2 linked regions of the Bradyrhizobium diazoefficiens genome follow. The protein of the gene in region 1 binds, or shares a complex with, the protein of each later gene. Links are inferred from orthologs where the notes say so. Each region holds a gene or a part of one and is shown on either strand. Other genes may lie near its edges. The genes, in order: JJC00_RS36490 and accD.

Region 1 (11,538 bases):
AATGCGGCTGCGCGTCTCCTCGCGCATGAAGGCGCCGCCGCCGGTCGCCAGCACCACCGGTCCGCCGTCCAGCAGGCGGGCGATCACCCGCGCCTCGCCGTCGCGGAAATGCGGCTCGCCGTGGCGCTCGAAAATCTCCGGTATGGTCATGCCGGCCGCCGCCTCGATCTCGGTGTCGGCGTCGACGAAGGGCAGCTTGAGCCGCGCCGCAATGCGGCGGCCGATGGTCGACTTGCCGACGCCCATCATGCCGACCAGCACGATCGAACGCGTCCCCAGCGCCGACAGGATGTCGGCCTCAGGGCTCGCTTGTGCTGGCAACGCGGCGTCGGACATTGGATCTTGCTCAATTTGCCGCCAAAGGCGGCATCTGGGCCACGTATACGACCCCATTGGGGCCCTCGCCAGAGGACTCTTGCCACGAAACGGCGAACATGTTGGATGATTTCATTGGTTAATTTGGACGCCCGAGACCTTTCCCGATGCCCAGCCTGTTCCGCTTCCTGACGGTCGTCGCCGTGATCGCGGGCATCGTCTATGGCGTGGTGTTCGCGCTGGCCAACTTCGTCAATCCGAAGCCGCGAGAAATGACGGTGACGATCCCGCCGGATAAATTTCTCAAGAAATAGGAGCTAGCCTCCAGGGCATGCGCAAATCCTCCGCCAGCACGCCGTCCGACGCCAAGCTCACCGGCCTGTTCCTCGACATGCTCGCGGCGGAACAGGGCGCCGGCCCCAACACGCTCGATGCCTATCGCCGCGACCTCACCGATTTCTCCGAGTTCCTCGGCCGCGCCGGCCACAGCTTTGTGGACGCGGAGACGCAAACGCTGCGCGACTATCTTGGCGATCTCGATGCGCGTGGCTTCAAATCCTCCAGCGTCGCGCGGCGGCTGTCGGCGATGCGGCACCTGTTCCGCTTTCTCCTGAATGAACGCATCCGAACCGAAGATCCCGCGGCGATCCTGTCCGGCCCCAAGCGCGGCCGCGGCCTGCCAAAGGTGCTGTCGATCGCCGATGTCGACCGCATGCTTCGCCGCGCCAAGGAGATGAGCGAGGCGGCGAACGCCTCGCCGTCACAGCGACTGCGCGCTCTGCGGCTCTATTGCCTGCTCGAGGTGCTCTACGCCACCGGCTTGCGCGTCTCCGAGCTGGTGTCGCTGCCGCGCTCGGCCGCCAAGCGCGACGCCCGCATGATCGTGGTGCGCGGCAAGGGCGACAAGGAACGGCTGGTGCCGCTCAACGAGGCCTCGCGGCAGGCGATGGCGGATTATCTTGCGGCAACGGAAGCTGCCAAAGAAAACAATAAGGGCGAGAAGAAGGGCAGCGTCGCCGCCTCGAAATGGCTGTTTCCCTCGTTCGGCGAGAGCGGGCACCTGACGCGGCAGCATTTTGCCCGCGACTTGAAGGAGCTCGCGGTCGCATCGGGGCTTCAGGCCCGCCTGGTCTCCCCGCACGTGCTGCGGCATGCCTTTGCCAGCCACCTCCTGCACAACGGCGCGGACTTACGCATCGTGCAGACCCTGCTCGGCCACACCGACATCTCGACGACCCAGATCTATACCCATGTGGTCGAGGAGCGGCTGAAGAGCCTGGTGCGCGACCTGCACCCGCTGGCGGAGAAGTAGCCGCCGCCGCGCGGCGGCGGCCGAAACCGCCTTGACTTCGGCCACATCTCCGCAGAAAGAGCCGTGGCCTCATTCGTGATTTGCCGCGCCCCCGGGAGCGCACAGGTCAACCCTTTGAAGAAACTACACTTCTTTACAAGAAGCCAACCTCGCTTCGCCTCTTCGCCCCGTCCCCCTATACTGAGTTGATGCCAGACCAGATGCGCAGCTATCTCGACTTCGAAAAGCCCGTCGCCGAGCTCGACTCCAAGGTCGACGAGCTCAGGACGTTAGCTGCCTCCGGCACCGACATCGCCGAGGAGATCGGTCGGATCGAGGACAAGGCGGCGCAGGCGCTGGCCGACCTCTATCAGAACCTGACGCCGTGGCAGAAGACGCTGGTCGCGCGGCATCCGCAGCGGCCGCATTTCAACGACTTCATCAAGGGCCTGATCACCGAATTCACCCCGCTCGCTGGCGACCGCAAGTTTGGCGAGGACGAGGCGCTGGTCGCGGGCTTCGGCCGCTTCCGCGGCGAAGCGATTTGCGTGATGGGCCAGGAAAAGGGCGATTCCACCGAGAGCCGCATCAAGCATAACTTTGGCATGGCGCGGCCGGAAGGTTACCGCAAATGCGTGCGGCTGATGGAGATGGCCGAACGGTTCGGCCTGCCGGTGCTGTCGCTCGCCGATTCCGCCGGCGCCTATCCCGGCATCGGTGCCGAAGAGCGTGGCCAGGCCGAGGCGATCGCGCGCTCGACCGACGCCTGCATGGCGCTGACCGTACCGAACGTCGCCATCATCACCGGCGAGGGCATGTCGGGCGGCGCCATTGCCATCACCACCGCCAACAGGGTGCTGATGCTGGAGCACGCGATCTACAGCGTGATTTCGCCCGAGGCCGCCTCCTCCATCCTCTGGCGCGACGGCAGCAAGGCGCAGGAAGCCGCCAACAACATGAAGATCACCGCCCAGGACATGCTGCGCTTCGGGGTGATCGACAGCATCTTGAAGGAGCCGGTCGGCGGCGCCCATCGCGACCCCACAGCCATGATCGCGACCACGGGCGACGCCATCGCCAAGGCTTTTGACGAGATGCGCGGCCTGGACGGCGAGGCCATCCGCAAGCAGCGCCGGCAGAAATTCCTCGATATCGGCCGGAAACTGGGCTGATTCGGGCGGTTTTGGTGCGGCAACGGAGGTGCGCTCCCTCTCCCGCTTGCGCGGGAGGGTCAGGGTGGGGGGTATCTCCACGGGCGACACTCCCAATGCGGCACGAGCCCTCTCCCGGCCTCCCGCAAGCGGGAGAGGAGAAGAGCCCCCGGTAACCCCGCATTAACCCTTTTTTTGCCCAAATCGGCGATCTCAGTACCGGTTTGGCCGCAAAGCCCAATTGAGTCCCAAGTTCCGGCCCAGTTTAAGTCTCTGTTGACCACGCCTGTCGGCCAACGGGCTCGTGATCCCCGGTTGGGTTGCGACCCCCAGGCGCGGACGTTAGAATTTTAATCAATGGCTTCAGGGCATAAGCGCTGGGGCTTGGTCTGAATAAGGTGCGGAGTTCCGGTCAGGCCATGCCCGAGAGATTGGGGTACGCGCTCCTTGCCCGGCACGTTGTGGGGTCCATCTTGAATTCTCGTTCGCTTGCCCGTGCGCTCTTGGCTTCGGTCGCGCTTGCCGCCAGCATTGTGCTCGCCGGCTGCGATACCGATCAGGTGTCGCTCGCGACCAACGCCAAGGCCAACCAGCCGGTCTCGCCCAAGCTCGTCGCCGCGATGGGCGAGAAGGACATGGATCTGCAATCGCCGATCCTGATCCGCCTGTTCAAGCAGGAGGCCGAGCTCGAGATCTGGAAGCAGACCCGCTCCGGCCAGTTCGCGCTGCTCAAGACCTATCCGATCTGCCGCTGGTCGGGCGACCTCGGTCCGAAGGTGCGCGAAGGCGACCGTCAGGCGCCGGAGGGATTCTACTCGATCAATCCGAGCCAGATGAATCCGCAGTCGGCCTACTATCTCTCGTTCAACACCGGCTTCCCCAACGCGTTCGACAAGGCGCTCGGTCGCACCGGCTCGCAGCTGATGGTGCATGGCGATTGCTCGTCGCGTGGCTGCTACGCGATGACGGACGAGCAGATCGCGGAGATCTATTCGTTGGGGCGCGAGTCCTTCTTCGGCGGCCAGAAGGCGTTCCAGTTCCAGGCGTATCCTTTCAAGATGACGCCGGTGAACATGGCCAAGCACCGCAACAATCCGAACATGGCCTTCTGGAAGATGATCAAGGAAGGCTATGATCATTTCGAGGTGACACGACAGGAGCCGAAGGTCGACTTCTGCGAGAAGAAGTACGTGTTCGACGCGGCGAAGGCGCCCGATGCCAAGCGCGATCCCGTGTTCGACGCTTCGGCCAAGTGCCCGGCCTATGTGATCCCCGAGGACATCGCCAGCGCCGTGCGCGAGAAGGAGCAGCGCGACGAAGCCGAGTACAACAAGCTCGTCACCAAGGGCACGCCGGTGGCGCGCATGAACACCGGCATCGACGGCGGCATGAACAAGATCTTTGCCGCGAAGATTCCGGAAGGCTCGACTGGCCTGTCGGAAGGCGCCGAAGGCAATACGCTGCAGATGCTGGCGATGTCGAAGGCGCCGGGCACGATCCCCGGCACCGTCAACCCGCCGAAGCCGAATCTCGAGCCCGCCGCGGCCGCGCCGCGGGAAGAGCCCGTCGTTGCGGTCGCCGCACCCGCGACCAGCACCCGCGTCGCCTCGGCCGAGAAGTCCGGCGGCTTCTTCTCCAATCTCGGCCGCAAGATGGGCCTCGGCACTGCCGACACGACAGCGACCACGCCGCCGCCGCAAGCGACCGCATCGGTGTCCCCCGCGCCCGCCACGCCGAGCACGGCCTCCAGGCTGAAGGCCGCAGTGACGCGCTTCGTCCCGGGCCACCACGATGCCTCGAAGGACAAGCCGGCAGTTGCCGCGAAACCCACGGAGCCGGCGAAGCCGACCGAGACCAAGGTCGCGGCAACGCGGCCCGCGCTAAAACCGTCGGTGAACGATGGTGCGGGTGACGGCACGCAGATCGCCGGTGCCGCACCGGTGGTGTCATCGAACTCGTTCGACAGCCGGTTTGGCGCGGTGAAGTAGGCGAGCGTTCCGCCCGCGAATACCTACGGCGCCAGGTACCGCATCAGCTCCGGATTGCCCCTCACCTCGCCTGCGGCGCCCTGCAGCGCAACGCGGCCGCGGTCGAGCACGTAGGCGTAATCGGCCACGCGGAGCGCGAGGTCGAGGTGCTGCTCGACGATGATGACGGCGATGTTTTTCGCGAGCTCGATCAGGCGCTCGGTGATCTCCTCGATCACGCCAATCCAGACGCCTTCGGTCGGCTCGTCCAGCAGCAGCAATTTAGGATCACCCAGCATGGCGCGGCCGATGGCGAGCATCTTGCGCTCGCCGCCGGAGAGCGTGCCGGCGGGCTGGTCGAGGCGCTGGCCGAGTTTCGGGAAGATGGTCAGCACGCGGTCGACCGCGGTGGTATCCTTGTTGAAAAGCGAGCCGACGGCGAGATTGTCGCGCACCGACAGGCGCGCGAACACAGAATGCTCCTGCGGCACGTAGCCGATGCCGGCGCGAACGCGCTCTTCGGGCCGGCGGCGGCTGATGTCGCGGCCGTCGAAGCCGACCTCGCCCTTCCATGCCGGCAGCTCGCCGATGATGGTCTTCATCAGCGTGGTCTTGCCGGCGCCATTGCGCCCGAGCACCGCAACGCCGCCGCGCCAGGGAATGCCGAGATTGAGGTCGAACAGGACTTGGCTGCGGCCATAGCCGGCGTCGAGATGCTTGATGTCCAAAAATTCAGGCACGGCGCAGATAAATCTCCTGGACGGATGTGTTGGCCTGGATCTCGGACACGGTGCCCGATGCCAGCACCTTGCCCTGGTCGAGCACGGTGAGGCGATCGCAGATGTCGCGGATGAAATCGAGGTCGTGCTCGACGATGACGAGCGAGCAATGTTGTTTGATCGGCTGGAGCAGTTCGCCGGTGACGCGGCGCTCCTCCAGGCTCATGCCGCCGGTCGGCTCGTCGAGCAAAAGGAGTTTGGGTCTGCCCGCGAGTGCCATCGCGATCTCCAGCCATTGCTGCTGGCCGTGCGACAGCGCGGCCGCCGCATCGAAGGCGCGGTCGGCGAGACGGAATTGCGTCAGCATGGTCATGACCTGATCATGCAGCGCAGCTCTCGTGCGCGAAAACACGAGATCGAGCAGCGAGGACTGCGCCTGCAGCGCGAGCAGGATGTTGTCGTAGAGCGTCAGCGACGGCAGCACGCTGGTGATCTGGAATTTCAGGCTCATGCCCGCCCGCGCCCGCTCGGTCGGCGTGTACGCGGTGATGTCGGTATTGACGAAGGAGACCTTACCCTGCGTCGGCACTTCGGCGCCGGCGATGCACTTCATCAGCGTGCTCTTGCCGGAGCCGTTGGGGCCGATCAGGCCGTGAAACTCGTTCTCGCCGACGGTGAGCGCGGCGCCGTCGAGCGCGGTGAGCTTGCCGAAGATCTTTGAGATGCCCGCGGCTTCAAGGAGCATTTTGCTTCTCCTTGCGTGTAGCACCGAAGCTGCCGACCCGCTCGCGTTCGCCAAGCACAAAACTGATCAGGCCGAGCGGCCGGAACAGGATCACGAGCAGCAGCAGCAATCCCAAAATGATCGGCCAGATGTCGCGGTAATTGTCCGACAGCCAGAAGCTGACGCCCTCGACGATCACGGTGCCGATGACGGCGCCGATCAGCGTACCGGAGCCGCCGAATAGCACGTAAAGCACCACTTGCGTCGAGACCACGACGCCGACCATGTTGGGCCACACAAAGCCTTCGTGGAACGCATAGAGACTGCCGGCCAGGCCTGCGATGGCGCCGCCGATCGCGAAGATGATCGCCTTCAGGTGCTGCGCCTTGTAGCCGAAGAAGGCAATGCGCTGCTCGTTCTCGCGCAGGCCGGCGAGCGCGAGACCAAACTGCGAGCGCACCAGGAAGCGGCAGAGCAGGTAGACCACGACGAGGATGCCGAGCACGAGATAATAGAACGGTGGTCCCTCGGAGAACTCGTAACCCCCGAGCGTCATTGACGAGATCGAGGGAATGCCGTTCTGGCCGCCGAGATAGTACCAGCCGCGCGCGAGGCGATCGGCCGCGTAGGAGCCGGTCAGCGTACCCAGCGAGACGAAGATCACGCTGGAGGGATGCCGGCCCAGCAGCAGGAAGCCGCCGAGCAGCAACGCGAAGGTGAGGCCGATCAGCGTGCCGGCCGGCAGCACCAGAAAGATGTTGGTGATGTCGAGGTCGCGCGCGAGCAGCGCGACGCCATAGCCGGCCGAGCCGAAGAACAGCGCCTGGCCAAAGCTCATGATGCCGGCATAGCCCCACACCAGATCGAACGACAGCGCAAACAGTGCGAGGATGATCACGCGCGTTGCGAACACCGTGAGGTAATCCTGCAGCACCAACGGCGCGACCAGCGCGGCGACGAGCACCACGCCCTCTACGATCGGCAGGACTTTTCGTCCCGCGACAGCTTGGGTCGCAGTTCTGCGTTCAGCCATTGCGACGTCCGTCTCCCCGCCGATCTCGGCGGGGATCGCCTGTTTCACTGCGCCCATCGACTTCGGCATTTGACCTTAGCATTCCTTGGGATCGACGAGACCGTCGCTGCGTCCGACGATCTCATAGTTCCCGGCCTTGGCGACGGCGGTGTACATTTTCATCTTGCAGTGCCGCTTGCCCGGCACCATCTCGGCCGGTCCACCCGGACCTTCGGCGATCTTGGCATGGTCGAGCGCAGTGGCAACCGAGTCACGGTCGACCTTGCCGGCTTCCTTGACCGCGGCTTCCCACAGCTTGAGGCCGCGATAGGTGCCGGTCGCCGCACTGCCGGCGGCGAACAGGAAGTTGCCCGGAAAATCCTTCTCGTAGGCCGCCTGGATTTTTGCGTCGAACGGATTCTCCTTGGTCAGCACCTTGAAATAGTCGAGACAGCTCGCGAGGCCCTCGATCTCGGCGGCCTGATTGATGTTGAGCGTGTTCTCGTCGTAGTAGACGCACGCCAGGCGGCCGCCGTTCTTGAGGAAGCCCGCTTCATAGAGCTGCTTGAAGAACGGGCCGACACCCGGCGGGATGACGGTATTGAAGACGACATCGACCTTGTTGGAGATGATGCGGTTGACGGTTGCTGAGAAGTCGACCTGGTCGAGCGGGTAATACTCTTCGAACACGACCTCGCCGCCATTGGCTTCGATCACCTTGCGCGCATAGACGTTGAGCGTGTGCGGCCAGACATAATTGGCGCTCGGCAGCGCGAACTTCTTGCCGCCGTTCTTGATCAGCCAGGGAATGAAGTCGTCGCATTGCTGCGCCGGCGTCGGTCCGGTGCAGAACAGATAGGGCGTGCATTCCTTGCCCTCATAGAGCTGCGGATAGATGTAGAGCGTCTTGCCGCGCGCCACGATCGGATCCTTGATCGCGTTGCGCATCGACGAGGTGATGCCACCGAGCACCATGTCGACCTTGTCGCGCTGGATCAGCTTGCGCACGTTGCCGACCGCGACGGATTCGTTGGAGGCGGTGTCCTCGATGTAGAGCTCGAGCGGACGGCCGAGCAGACCGCCCGAGGCGTTGATCTCCTTGATCACCATTTTTGCGACGTTGGCGTCGGCATTGCCGGCGTAGGCGATCGGACCGGTGAGATCGGTGGCGATACCGACCTTGATCGGGGCTTCGGCCGCGTTGGCCCAGGGCGCCGGGATCACCCAGCTCCCAACCCCGGTCGCGACCGCACCGGATGCGAAAGCGAAATTGGACAAAAAGCGGCGGCGTGAGAGCTGACGATCAAACATGTGACTAAACCCCTTTTCCAGCGATGAGGCCCTGCGGGCGGAATTTGATGAAGGCAATGGCGAGAACGAAGACGAGGACATCGGCGACCACGGGAGCCATGACCCAGGGCAGCGCGGCGCTGAGCGTGCCGATCACACCGGCGCCGGCGACCGGACCGATAAAGGAGCCGACACCGCCGACCATGACGGCGACAAAGCCCTGGATCAGGAAGCGGATGCCGAGATCGGCATAGAGGCTGAACACCGGCACGATCAGCGCCCCGGCGAGGCCGGCAAGCGCCGACCCAAAGGCAAAGGTGGCGCCGTACATCAAAGGCGTGGAAATGCCCGACGCGCGCGCCAGCGACGGGTTCTCCAGCGTCGCGCGCATGCGAAGACCAAAGCTCGTGCGCGACAACAGGAGATAGCAGCCCACCATGACCAGCAGCGTGATGACAATGATGGTGAAGCGCCAGGCCGAGATATGCATGGTGCCGATATCGATCGAGCCGCCGATCGGCTCGGGCACGGTGAGATAGAAACCGCCGATCAGGCCGCGCACGGATTCGCGGATGATCAGGCCGAGCGCGTAGGTGCCGAGCATGGCGACGATCGGCGCGGCGTAGAAGCGGCGGATGATCAGCGCTTCCAGCACGAAGCCGAGTGCGCCAACGACGAAGGGCGCAGCGACCATGCCGGCCCAGATCGGCAGGCCCTTGGCATAAGCGAGGTAGGTAATGTAGGCCCCGAGCAGGACGAACTCGCCCTGCGCAAAGTTGAAGATGCCCATCATGCTGGCGATGATCCCAAGCCCCAGCACGATCAGGACGATGATCGCGCCAAAGCTCAGGATTTCGAACGCCGCGACGAACGCGTTAGCCATGCGATGCTGTTCCGTCCGTCTGCATCAATGCCTCGCTCACATCTTCTTCCAGTCGCCGATCTGCTCGAAGGCGTGCGCGGCACGGTAGATGGTGGATTCCTCGAACATCCGGCCGACCAGCATCAGGCCGACGGGCAGGCCGTCGACCATGCCGCACGGCAGCGACATCGCGGGATGATGGGTGATGTCGAACGGCGCGGTGTTGGAGATCATCTCCAGCGCACGCGCGACGTAGTCCTCGCGGCTGGCCGTGGGTTCCGGCAGCTTGGTCGCCTTCATCGGCGTCGTCGGCAGCAAGAGAAGATCGTAATCCCCAAAGGCCTTGTCATAGGCCGCGGTCAGGCGCCGCGAGATGTTGAGCGCCTTGCCGTAGTAGCGGGGGCCAAAGGTGTTGTTGATGTAGGTGCCCAGCATCAAAAACAGCTTTGTCGTCTCGGACAGCGAGTCCGCCTGCCGGCGCCAGCCGCGGTGGAAATCCATCAGCGTGGTCGAGTAGAGGTCGGCGCGGCTAAGACCATAGCCATCGCCATACATCATGGTCTGGGTCATGCCCTCTGTGCCGATCGGCGTCCATATCGCGGGGCCGACGAGATGCATCGGGATCGAAACGGTCTCGACCGTCGCACCCAGATCCTTGAAGCGCTTGGCGGCCTCGCGCACGCTTTCATTGACGGCGGCCTCGGCCGTCGCCTGCTCGAAACCTTCCTTCAAAATGCCGATCTTCATACCCCTGACGCCCTGGCCGAGCGCCTTGGTGTATTCCTCGACCTTCGGCGCCTTGATGCGGGGATCGTAGCCGTCATCGCCGGCGAGCACTTCGAGCAGCAGCGCGTTGTCGGCGACGGTCGCCGTCATCGGGCCGGTATGATCGACGAAAATCTCGATCGGCATGATGCCGGTGTAGGGTACGAGACCCCAGGTCGGCTTCATGCCGTAGGTGCCACAGAACGAGGACGGCATGCGGATCGAACCGCCCTGGTCGCCGCCCATCGCCATGTCGACTTCGCCCAAGGCGACGACGACGCCTGAGCCGGAGGACGAGCCGCCGGCGGAATAGCCCATCTTATGGGGATTATGAACGGCGCCGACCGCTCCGGTGTGGCTGCCGCCGGACATGCAGAAGGATTCACAGTGAGTCTTGCCGCGGATTTCCCCGCCGGCGTCCAGGATGCGCGTGACGACGGTGGCGTCGAAATCGGGAACATAGCCTTCGAGCGTCGCCGAGCCGTTCATCATGGGCACGCCGGCGAGCATGATGTTGTCTTTCAGCGCGACGGTCTTGCCCTTGAGCTTGCCGCTGGCGGCGCCTTTGACCGTCGATTTGCGGTACCAGGCGTTGCGTGGGTTCTCTTCCGCCGAGGGCCGGTAGCCCGGCGTGCGCGGATATTTGACCTCTGGCACCTCGTCCGGCATCGCGCCGACAAGATTGTAGGCATCGATCGAGCCCTGCATCAGGCCGCGGAACGAGGCGACGTCGTCGTCGGTCAGCGCGAGGCCGCACTGCTCGGCGATGCTGCGAAGTTGGGCTGGCGTGGGAAGGACAACTGTCACGGCGCTCTCCTGAAGTTTCTTGAAACGGGTCTCTTGAAACGCTCTCTTTGAACGTTGGGCGCGGCCGCCCCGGCACGACGCACGCACCACCGGCCTCGCCCAAACATTCAAAACGGAAATATTTTCCTTTTCAAGTATTATTTTGCAATGTCGAGCACAACGATTGCCGCGCCTATCAGATCGGCTTGATCAGCTTGAAGTCGAGACCATCGGCCGCGGCGAGATGCATCGGCATTCGCGCGTGCCCGTTGCGGACGGTAACCGGTCCGCGGGCGCCGCTGTAGACGATGTTGCGGCCGGCTGCGACCATCGGCCCCAACGCCAAGGTGCCGGCCTTGTTGGCGACCGCTTCGAGAAAGCGCAGGCCTTCGTAGCTGGATTGTCCGACCGAGCCGATCGGCGGCGCATTCGGCCCGAACATCGCGCAATAGCGGCTTTGGAAGTCGTCATTGGCGCGCGCGCCGGTGCCGGTGAAATAGCCGGAGGCGCAAAACATGTTCTCGCTGTTGTCGGCGCCGATGCCGAGCAGCACGGTCTCGTCCATGGCGCCCGCAAGCCGCAGCGTGGTGGCACCCAAGCCGCATTCGCCGAAGGCGCGATTGAACGCGCTGCTGTCGGTGCCGATCAGCGAGATC
Region 2 (9,028 bases), 7.7 Mb from region 1 along the record:
CAACTGGATATAGAAGGCGGAGTCCGGGCCGCCATCGACATTATCGAGGCTGTCCGAGCGGGCCGGTCGCGGGGTTAAGCCGCAGCCGTCATTGGAGGAAGTGCCCGCTCCCGCTCTTTGAGGTCGATACTCTCGGTCCCTGTTGGGGGCCGCTGCGATCCAGGCTCCGGACAACAGATTTTCCACGTATCGAACGTGCGGGCCTCAGCCGGCCCGCTTCCGCAATTCTGGTCGCAGACCGGAGCAGCGAGCGGTCGCTCGAAGGTTTTGTGGACCTTCCGACACTGCGCGTCCGATACGCCCAAAAACCCAACGGCCGGCAAGACATCCGCAACTGGAGAACAAATGGCTTCGATTTCCGCTGATACCTATAGCCCGTCGCGCGACGATTTCGCCGCGATGCTCGACGAGTCCTTCGCAGGTGGCAACCTGCAGGAGAGCTCGGTCGTCAAGGGCAAGGTGGTTGCAATTGAAAAGGACATGGCCGTCATCGACGTCGGCCTGAAGACCGAAGGCCGCGTTGCGCTGCGCGAATTTTCCGGCCCCGGCCGTGAGAGCGAGATCAAGGTTGGCGACGAGGTGGAAGTGTTCCTCGATCGCATCGAAAACGCCCTCGGCGAAGCCGTGCTGTCGCGCGACAAGGCGCGCCGCGAGGAGAGCTGGGGCAAGCTGGAGAAGGCGTTCCAGAACAACGAGAAGGTCACGGGCGTCATCTTCAACCAGGTCAAGGGCGGCTTCACCGTCGACCTCGACGGCGCCGTTGCCTTCCTGCCGCGTTCGCAGGTCGACATCCGTCCGATCCGCGACGTTGCGCCGCTGATGAACAACGCGCAGCCGTTCCAGATCCTCAAGATGGACCGTCGCCGCGGCAACATCGTCGTCTCCCGCCGCACGGTTCTCGAAGAGACCCGCGCCGAGCAGCGTCAGGAGCTGGTGCAGAACCTCGAAGAGGGTCAGGTCATCGACGGCGTGGTCAAGAACATCACCGATTACGGTGCGTTCGTTGACCTCGGCGGCATCGACGGCCTGCTGCACGTCACCGACATCGCGTGGCGCCGCGTCAACCACCCGACCGAAGTGCTCTCGATCGGCCAGACCGTGAAGGTCAAGATCATCAAGATCAACCACGAGACGCATCGCATCTCGCTGGGCATGAAGCAGCTGCTGGACGATCCGTGGCAGGGCATCGAAGCCAAGTACCCGCTGGGTGCCCGCTTCACCGGCCGCGTCACCAACATCACCGACTACGGTGCGTTCGTCGAGCTCGAGCCGGGCATCGAAGGCCTGATCCACGTCTCCGAGATGTCGTGGACCAAGAAGAACATGCACCCCGGCAAGATCGTGTCGACCTCGCAGGAAGTCGATGTGCAGGTGCTGGAAGTCGATTCCGTCAAGCGCCGCATCTCGCTCGGCCTCAAGCAGACCATGCGCAATCCTTGGGAGGTCTTCGTCGAAGGTCACCCGACCGGTTCGACGGTCGAGGGCGAAGTCAAGAACAAGACCGAGTTCGGTCTGTTCCTGGGCCTCGAGGGCGACGTCGACGGCATGGTCCATCTCTCCGACCTCGACTGGAAGCTTCCGGGCGAGCAGGTGATCGACAACTACAAGAAAGGCGACATGGTGAAGGCCGTGGTGCTCGATGTGGACGTCGAGAAGGAGCGTATCTCGCTCGGCATCAAGCAGCTCGAAGGCGACCCCTTCGCCGAGCCGGGCGATGTCAAGAAGGGCGCGGTCGTGACCTGCGAAGTGCTCGAAGTGAAGGAAAGCGGTATCGAGGTGAAGATCGCCGGTACCGACTTCACGACCTTCGTCAAGCGCTCGGAACTCGCGCGTGACCGCAACGACCAACGTGCCGAACGCTTCGCCGTCGGCGAGAAGGTCGATGCCCGCGTGATCCAGTTCGACAAGAAGGCCCGCAAGGTCCAGGTGTCGATCAAGGCGCTCGAAGTCGCCGAAGAGAAGGAAGCCATCGCGCAGTACGGCTCCTCGGATTCGGGTGCGACGCTCGGCGACATCCTGGGCACCGCGCTCAAGAACCGCGACAGCAAATAAGCGAAACGCTGGTTTTGCTGACATCGGAGCCCCGGCGCGAGCCGGGGCTTTTTTGTTGTGGCCCCATCCGGGCTGCGCGGGGCCTTGTTTTCTTCAAATTGCGCCGCAATTGATGTATCCAGACAAGCCAATGGTCACGTTGTGACGGCACAACGCCAGCGGCCTTTCATTTGGAGATATTCCGATGTCGCTCGATTCGGACATCATCGTCGATCGCCGCAGGATCCGCCGCAAGCTGACGTTCTGGCGCGTGATGGCCGCGCTGATCGCGATCGCTGCGATCGCGGGCTTCGCGCTGATCGCGACACCCGGCGCGCGCGGCAGCTTTGCTACCGCAGGCTCCATCGCGCGCGTGCAGATCGATGGCCTGATCCGCAGCGATTCCGAGCGCACGCGGGCGCTGGAGCGGCTGGAGAATTCGCAGGCCGCCGCCGTGATCGTTCACGTCAACTCGCCGGGCGGCACCACCGCCGGCTCCGAGCAGCTGTACGATTCACTGACGCGCCTGAAGGCGAAGAAGCCGCTGGTCGTCGTGGTCGAGGGGCTTGCCGCATCCGGCGGTTACATCACCGCAATTGCGAGCGACCACATCATCGCCCAGCAGAGCTCGCTGGTCGGCTCGATCGGCGTGCTGTTCCAGTTTCCCAACGTCTCGGAACTCTTGAAGACTATCGGCGTCAGGGTCGAGGAAGTGAAGTCCACGCCGCTGAAGGCCGCGCCCAACGGTTTTGAGCCGACCAGCCCCGAGGCCCGGGCCGCGCTGGATGCGCTGGTGAAGGATTCCTATGCCTGGTTCAAAGATCTGGTGAAGCAGCGCCGTGGCATGGATGACACGCAGCTCGAAAAAGTCGTCGATGGCCGGGTCTTCACCGGCCGCCAAGCGATCGATCTCAAGCTGATCGATCAGCTCGGCGACGAGAACACCGCCGTGACCTGGCTTGAGGAGCAGAAGGGCGTCAAGAAGGGTCTCAGCGTGCGCGATTACAAGCTCGAGCCGCGCTTCGGCGATCTCCCGTTCCTCAAGACGGCTGCCGCCGTGACGCTGGAAGCGCTTGGATTCGGCTCGATTGCGCACCAAATCGCGCAAACCGGCGTCGTGCAAGCGGTCGATCGCGTCGGGTTGGATGGAATGCTGGCCCTGTGGCAGCCGGCTGCGTCGAATTGACCGGGAACAAGCGGGAACAACGCGAGCTCAAGAGCTTTTTCCCGTCCGGCGAGTAGACGTGCAGCCCGCTTTTTCGGCATTTGTCACGCATTTTCACGACGCTCAACCTTCATTTAGCGTCTTGACAGATCAAGGCATTTTCACGGAAATGGTCATCCGCACGCTTCCGGGTCCTATCTCTCGATGATCAAATCCGAACTTGTTCAGCGTATCGCCGAGCACAACCCGCATCTGTACCAGCGGGATGTCGAGAACATTGTGAATGCGATTCTCGAGGAGATCGTAGCGGCACTCGCGCGCGGCGACCGCGTCGAGCTGCGCGGCTTCGGCGCCTTCTCGGTGAAGCACCGCCCTGCGCGCGCCGGCCGCAATCCGCGCACCGGCGCTCATGTCCCCGTCGATCAGAAGAGCGTTCCGTTCTTCAAGACCGGCAAGGAAATGCGCGAGCGGCTGAATCGCGATCATCCGGATCCCGGCGCGCCGGACTAAAGAAGCCGCTGTCGTCCGGGCTTTACCGACCGGCCGCATGATGCGGCAGCAAGCTTGATTCAAGACGAGCGCTCGCGATGCGAAAGTTCCTGACCGCGCTGATCGTGATTCCGCTGGCCCTGATCCTGGTGACCTTTGCGGTCGCCAACCGGCATGACGTCACGGTCTCGTTCGATCCCTTCATGGCGAACGATCCGGCCCTATCGCGCACAATGCCGCTGTTCCTGCTGCTGATCCTGGTGGCCGCTCTGGGCGTCATCGCCGGCGGTTGCGCCGTCTGGTTCGGCCAGCGGCACTGGCGGCGGGCCGCGCGCCGGCATGAGGCGGATGCGCGGGCCGCCCGGGTCGAGCTGGCCGATTTGCGGACCCAGACGGCCCCGCCAAGGCCGGAGCCCCAGCGCCTCCCGGTACCCTCCGGGGTGGGCCTTTACGGGGCCATCGGGCGAGACAAGCAGCGCGCGACGTTGTAGAAGCGGCCCGACCGAAAAACCCGTTTCCCGGCCGCCGCTTGCGGCCTCCATTTGCTTTGAGACCATGTCCCTGCTCGTCAAAATCTGTGGCCTATCCACGCGCGAGACGCTCGAAACGGCGCTCGACGCGGGCGCCGACATGGTGGGGTTCGTGTTCTTTCCGCCGTCGCCCCGGCATGTCTCGCTGGAGACGGGGCGCGATCTCGGGCGGCAGGTGGAGCGGCGCGCGCTCACGGTCGCGCTTACGGTCGATGCCGACGACGCCACGCTCGGCAACATCATGGACGCGCTGTCGCCGGACATTTTTCAGCTCCATGGCAAGGAGAGCGTGGCGCGGCTGCGCGACATCGAGCAGAAGTTCGGCCGCCCCGTGATGAAGGCCGTGCCGGTCGCGACATCGGCCGATCTCGCCGTGCTGCCCGGCTACGCCGCAGTTGCCGACCGCATCCTGTTCGATGCCCGGGCGCCGAAGGATGCGACCCGGCCCGGCGGCCTGGGGGCGCCGTTCGACTGGCACCTGCTCGAAAATCTCGATCTCAAACTGCCCTACATGGTCTCGGGCGGGCTTCATGTCGACAATGTCGCGGAAGCCCTCCGCGTCACCGGCGCCGGTGGCGCCGACGTGTCCTCGGGAGTCGAGTGCGCTCCCGGCGTCAAGGACCCGGAGCTGATCAAGGCCTTCATTCGCGCCGCGCGCGCCACCCAAGAGTTGAGCGTTCGATGAACATCGCCAAACCAAATTCCTATCGCAGCGGTCCCGACGAGCGCGGCCATTTCGGCATCTTTGGCGGACGCTTCGTCGCCGAAACCCTGATGCCGCTGATCCTCGATCTGGAGAAGGCCTACACCGCGGCCAAGGCCGATCCGGCCTTCCAGGCCGAGATGAACGGCTATCTCAAGAACTATGTCGGCCGGCCCTCGCCGCTCTATTTCGCCGAGCGTCTCACCGAGCATCTCGGCGGCGCCAAGATCTATCTGAAGCGCGAAGAGCTCAACCACACCGGTTCGCACAAGGTGAACAATGTGCTCGGCCAGATCATGCTGGCGCGACGCATGGGCAAGAAGCGCATCATCGCCGAGACCGGCGCCGGCCAGCACGGCGTCGCCACCGCGACTCTGTGCGCGCGCTTCGGCCTCGAATGCGTGGTCTATATGGGCGCCGTCGACGTCGAGCGGCAGCAGCCCAACGTGATCCGCATGGAGATGCTGGGCGCCAAGGTGATGCCGGTGCAGTCGGGCACGCGCACGCTGAAGGACGCGATGAACGAGGCGCTGCGCGACTGGGTCACCAACGTGCACGACACCTTCTACTGCATCGGCACGGTGGCGGGCCCGCATCCCTATCCGACGCTGGTGCGCGACTTCCAGTCCATCATCGGCAACGAGACCAGGACGCAGATGCAGGAGGTCGAGGGCCGCCTGCCGGATTCGCTGGTCGCCTGCATCGGCGGCGGCTCCAATGCGATGGGCCTATTCCATCCGTTCCTCGACGATCCCTCCGTCGAAATCTTTGGGGTCGAGGCCGCGGGCCATGGACTGACGCAGCTGCATGCGGCCTCGATCGCGGGCGGCCGTCCCGGCGTGCTCCACGGCAACCGCACTTATCTCTTGATGGATGCCGACGGCCAGATCCAGGACGCGCATTCGATCTCGGCCGGTCTCGACTATCCCGGCATCGGCCCCGAGCATTCGTGGCTGCACGAGATCGGCCGCGTCAATTATCTCTCCGCGACCGATGACGAGGCGCTCGCCGCGTTCCAGCTGCTCTCCAAGCTCGAAGGCATCATTCCCGCGCTCGAGCCCGCACACGCCATCGCCAAGGTGATGGAGCTCGCGCCGAAACGGCCGAGGGATCACCTGATGGTCGTCAATCTCTCCGGCCGCGGCGACAAGGACGTCCCGCAGGTCGGCGACATCCTGAAGGGCAAGACCAAGTGACCACGCGTATCGACACCCGTTTCGCCGAGCTGAAAAAAGTCGGCCGCTCGGCCTTCGTCACTTTTGTGATGGCTGGCGATCCCGATCCGGCGACGTCGCTCGAGATCATCAAGGCGCTGCCGAAGTCGGGCGCCGACGTGATCGAGCTCGGCATGCCCTTCACCGATCCGATGGCCGACGGTCCGTCGATCCAGGCGGCGGGCTTGCGCGCGCTCAAGGTCGGCATGACGCTGAAGAAGACGCTCGACCTCGTGCGCGACTTCCGCAAGGACGACAATGCGACGCCGATCGTGCTGATGGGCTATTACAATCCGATCTACATCTACGGCGTCGACAAATTCCCTGTCGATGCGAAGAGCGCCGGCATCGACGGCCTGATCATCGTCGATCTGCCGCCGGAGGAAGACGATGAGCTGTGCCTGCCCGCAATGAAGGCCGGCCTCAACTTCATCCGCCTGGCGACGCCGACGACCGACGACAAGCGCCTGCCGGCCGTGCTCGCCAACACCTCGGGCTTCGTCTACTACGTCGCCATCACCGGCATCACCGGTGCGGCGGCGGCCGACGCGACCGCTGTGAGCGGCGCGGTCGCCCGCATCAAGCGCCATACCAAGCTGCCGGTCTGCGTCGGCTTCGGCATCCGCACGCCGGAAAACGCCCAGGCCATTGCCTCGCATGCCAACGGTGCCGTGGTCGGCACCGCGCTGGTCGATGCGCTCAAGAACAGTCTCGATGCCGAAGGGCGCGCAACCGCCAAAACCGTTAACGCCGTGGCTGAGCTGACCGCGGCGCTGGCCCAGGGCGTCAAGGGCGCGAAACAAGCGGCCGAATAGGCCATAGTTCCGCTGCCAAGGCGGACGACACGGCAGCTTGCCGGGCAGGGGCCCGGCCGCCATATAGTCCTTCAGGCGATCCCCTGCGGGTTCGCACATCGGAGCAAACCATGAACTGGCTTACCAATGTGGTCCGGCCGAAAATCCGCAACATGCTGCGGCGGGAGACGCCGGAGAATCTGTGGATCAAGTGCCCGGATTCCGGGCAGCTGGTGTTCTACAAGGACGTCGAGGCCAACCAGTTCGTCATCCCCGGCTCGAACTACCACATGCGCATGGGCGCGGTGGCGCGGCTCAAGTCGATCTTCGACAACGAGACCTGGTTCGACGTGGCCTTGCCCGACGTCACGCCCGATCCGCTGAAGTTTCGCGACGAGAAGAAATACGTCGACCGCGTCAAGGACGCGCGCGCGCGCACCAATCTGAACGATGCGGTCAAGGTCGGCTACGGCAAGCTCGAAGGTGCCGGCGTCGTCATCGCCGTGCAGGATTTCGATTTCATGGGTGGTTCGCTCGGCATGGCTGCCGGTGAAGCCCTCGTGCGCGGGCTCGAGCTCGCGGTTGAGAAGAAGTCGCCGTTCATCGTGTTCGCCGCGTCCGGCGGCGCGCGCATGCAGGAAGGCATCTTGTCGCTGATGCAGATGCCGCGCACCACGGTCGGTGTCCAGATGCTGCGCGAAGCAAAACAGCCCTATATCGTCGTGCTGACCAACCCGACCACCGGCGGCGTCACCGCATCCTATGCGATGCTCGGCGACGTGCAGATCGCCGAGCCCGGCGCGCTGATCGGCTTTGCCGGCGCGCGCGTGATCGAGCAGACCATCCGTGAAAAGCTGCCTGAGGGCTTTCAGCGCGCCGAATATCTGAAAGAGCACGGCATGGTCGACATGGTCGTGCATCGCCACGAATTGCGTCCGACCCTGGCGCGGCTCTGCCGCCTCCTGACCAGGGCGCCGGCGCAGGAAGGCGCGTCGAAATCGGTGCAGCCTGTCGTCAGCCCGGCGCAGATCGTATCGGCCGCTGAGACGGCGCCGGCTGCGCCGCACGCGTGAACGCGTCCTCTGATAGCGCAAAGCCGTCGCTCGATGCATTGATCGGGCGGCTGTCGGCCCTGCATCAGAAACGTATCGATCTCGGGCTCGAGCGGATGCACCGTCTGCTCGAACGGCTCGATCATCCCGAGCGCAAGCTGCCGCCGGTGATCCACGTCGCCGGCACCAACGGCAAGGGCTCGACGGTTGCCTATCTGCGCGCGACGCTGGAGGCGGCCGGCCTGCGCGTCCACGCCTACACGTCGCCCTATCTCGTCCGCATCAACGAATGTTTCCGGCTCGGCCGCGTCGGCCGTGGCGTACTTGTCAGCGACGACGAGCTGCGCGCCGCGCTGGAAGAGGTCGAGCGCGTCAATGCCGGCGAGCCTGCGACTGTGTTCGAGCTCAAGACCGCGGCCGCCTTCCATCTGTTCGCGCAAAATCCAGCCGATGCGGTGCTGCTCGAAGTCGGCCTCGGCGGCCGGCTCGATTCGACCAATGTGGTCGATACCCCGGCGGCCTGCGTGATCACCCCTGTCAGCATGGACCACATGGAGTTTCTCGGCGAGACCCTGGCCTCGATCGCCGGCGAGAAGGCCGCGATCATCAAGCGCGGCGTGCCCGTGGTGTGCGCCGAGCAGGCGCCCGAGGCGATGGCGGCAATCGAGGCGCAGGCCAGGCGCATACACGCGCCGCTGTTTGCCGCGAACGAAAGCTGGCACGTCAATGTCGAGCATGGGCGGCTGGTCTATTCCGACGAGCGCGGCCTGATGGATTTGACGGCGCCGCGCCTGTTCGGTCGCCATCAGTTCGACAATGCCGGCCTCGCCATCGCGACGCTGCGCGCGATCCAGACTTTCAAGATCAACCAGGCGGCCTTCGAGGCCGGCATCCTCAGTGCCGAATGGCCGGCGCGGATGCAGCGCCTCACCTCGGGCGAGCTGCTTTCCTGGGGCCCGCAGGGGTCGGAGATCTGGCTCGACGGCGGGCATAATGCCGAAGGCGGCCGCGTCGCAGCCGCCGCGCTAGGCGACCTCGAAGAGCGGGTGT

Evidence for each region.
Region 2: the proteins of JJC00_RS36490 (region 1) and accD are in contact, whole or in part, in a solved structure (PDB 8UXZ), measured with the Escherichia coli proteins. The link is inferred for Bradyrhizobium diazoefficiens from one-to-one orthologs.

The regions. Positions count from the first base shown.
Region 1 is NZ_CP067102.1:7,805,635-7,817,172, forward strand. The notes cover bases 931-3,796. They hold JJC00_RS36490 (acetyl-CoA carboxylase carboxyltransferase subunit alpha), read left to right. Parts: upstream 931-1,815; coding sequence 1,816-2,778; downstream 2,779-3,796. Other genes in these bases: xerD (site-specific tyrosine recombinase XerD), read left to right, coding at 931-1,627; JJC00_RS36495 (L,D-transpeptidase family protein), read left to right, coding at 3,231-3,796. In the rest of the region: JJC00_RS36475 (shikimate kinase), read right to left, coding at 1-336; JJC00_RS36480 (hypothetical protein), read left to right, coding at 483-629; more of xerD, read left to right, coding at 647-930; more of JJC00_RS36495, read left to right, coding at 3,797-4,745; JJC00_RS36500 (ABC transporter ATP-binding protein), read right to left, coding at 4,769-5,464; JJC00_RS36505 (ABC transporter ATP-binding protein), read right to left, coding at 5,457-6,188; JJC00_RS36510 (branched-chain amino acid ABC transporter permease), read right to left, coding at 6,178-7,269; JJC00_RS36515 (substrate-binding protein), read right to left, coding at 7,276-8,490; JJC00_RS36520 (branched-chain amino acid ABC transporter permease), read right to left, coding at 8,495-9,352; JJC00_RS36525 (amidase), read right to left, coding at 9,389-10,903; JJC00_RS36530 (substrate-binding domain-containing protein), read right to left, coding at 11,079-11,538. UniProt on the Escherichia coli protein: Component of the acetyl coenzyme A carboxylase (ACC) complex. First, biotin carboxylase catalyzes the carboxylation of biotin on its carrier protein (BCCP) and then the CO(2) group is transferred by the carboxyltransferase to acetyl-CoA to form malonyl-CoA.
Region 2 is NZ_CP067102.1:94,593-103,620, reverse strand. What follows is about bases 6,069-9,028. They hold accD (acetyl-CoA carboxylase, carboxyltransferase subunit beta), read left to right. Parts: upstream 6,069-7,057; coding sequence 7,058-7,999; downstream 8,000-9,028. Other genes in these bases: JJC00_RS00395 (bifunctional folylpolyglutamate synthase/dihydrofolate synthase), read left to right, coding at 7,996-9,028; trpA (tryptophan synthase subunit alpha), read left to right, coding at 6,111-6,947; trpB (tryptophan synthase subunit beta), read left to right, coding at 6,069-6,114. Outside these bases: cmk ((d)CMP kinase), read left to right, coding at 1-78; rpsA (30S ribosomal protein S1), read left to right, coding at 346-2,052; signal peptide peptidase SppA, read left to right, coding at 2,237-3,217; JJC00_RS00425 (integration host factor subunit beta), read left to right, coding at 3,401-3,706; JJC00_RS00420 (lipopolysaccharide assembly protein LapA domain-containing protein), read left to right, coding at 3,784-4,176; JJC00_RS00415 (phosphoribosylanthranilate isomerase), read left to right, coding at 4,241-4,900; more of trpB, read left to right, coding at 4,897-6,068.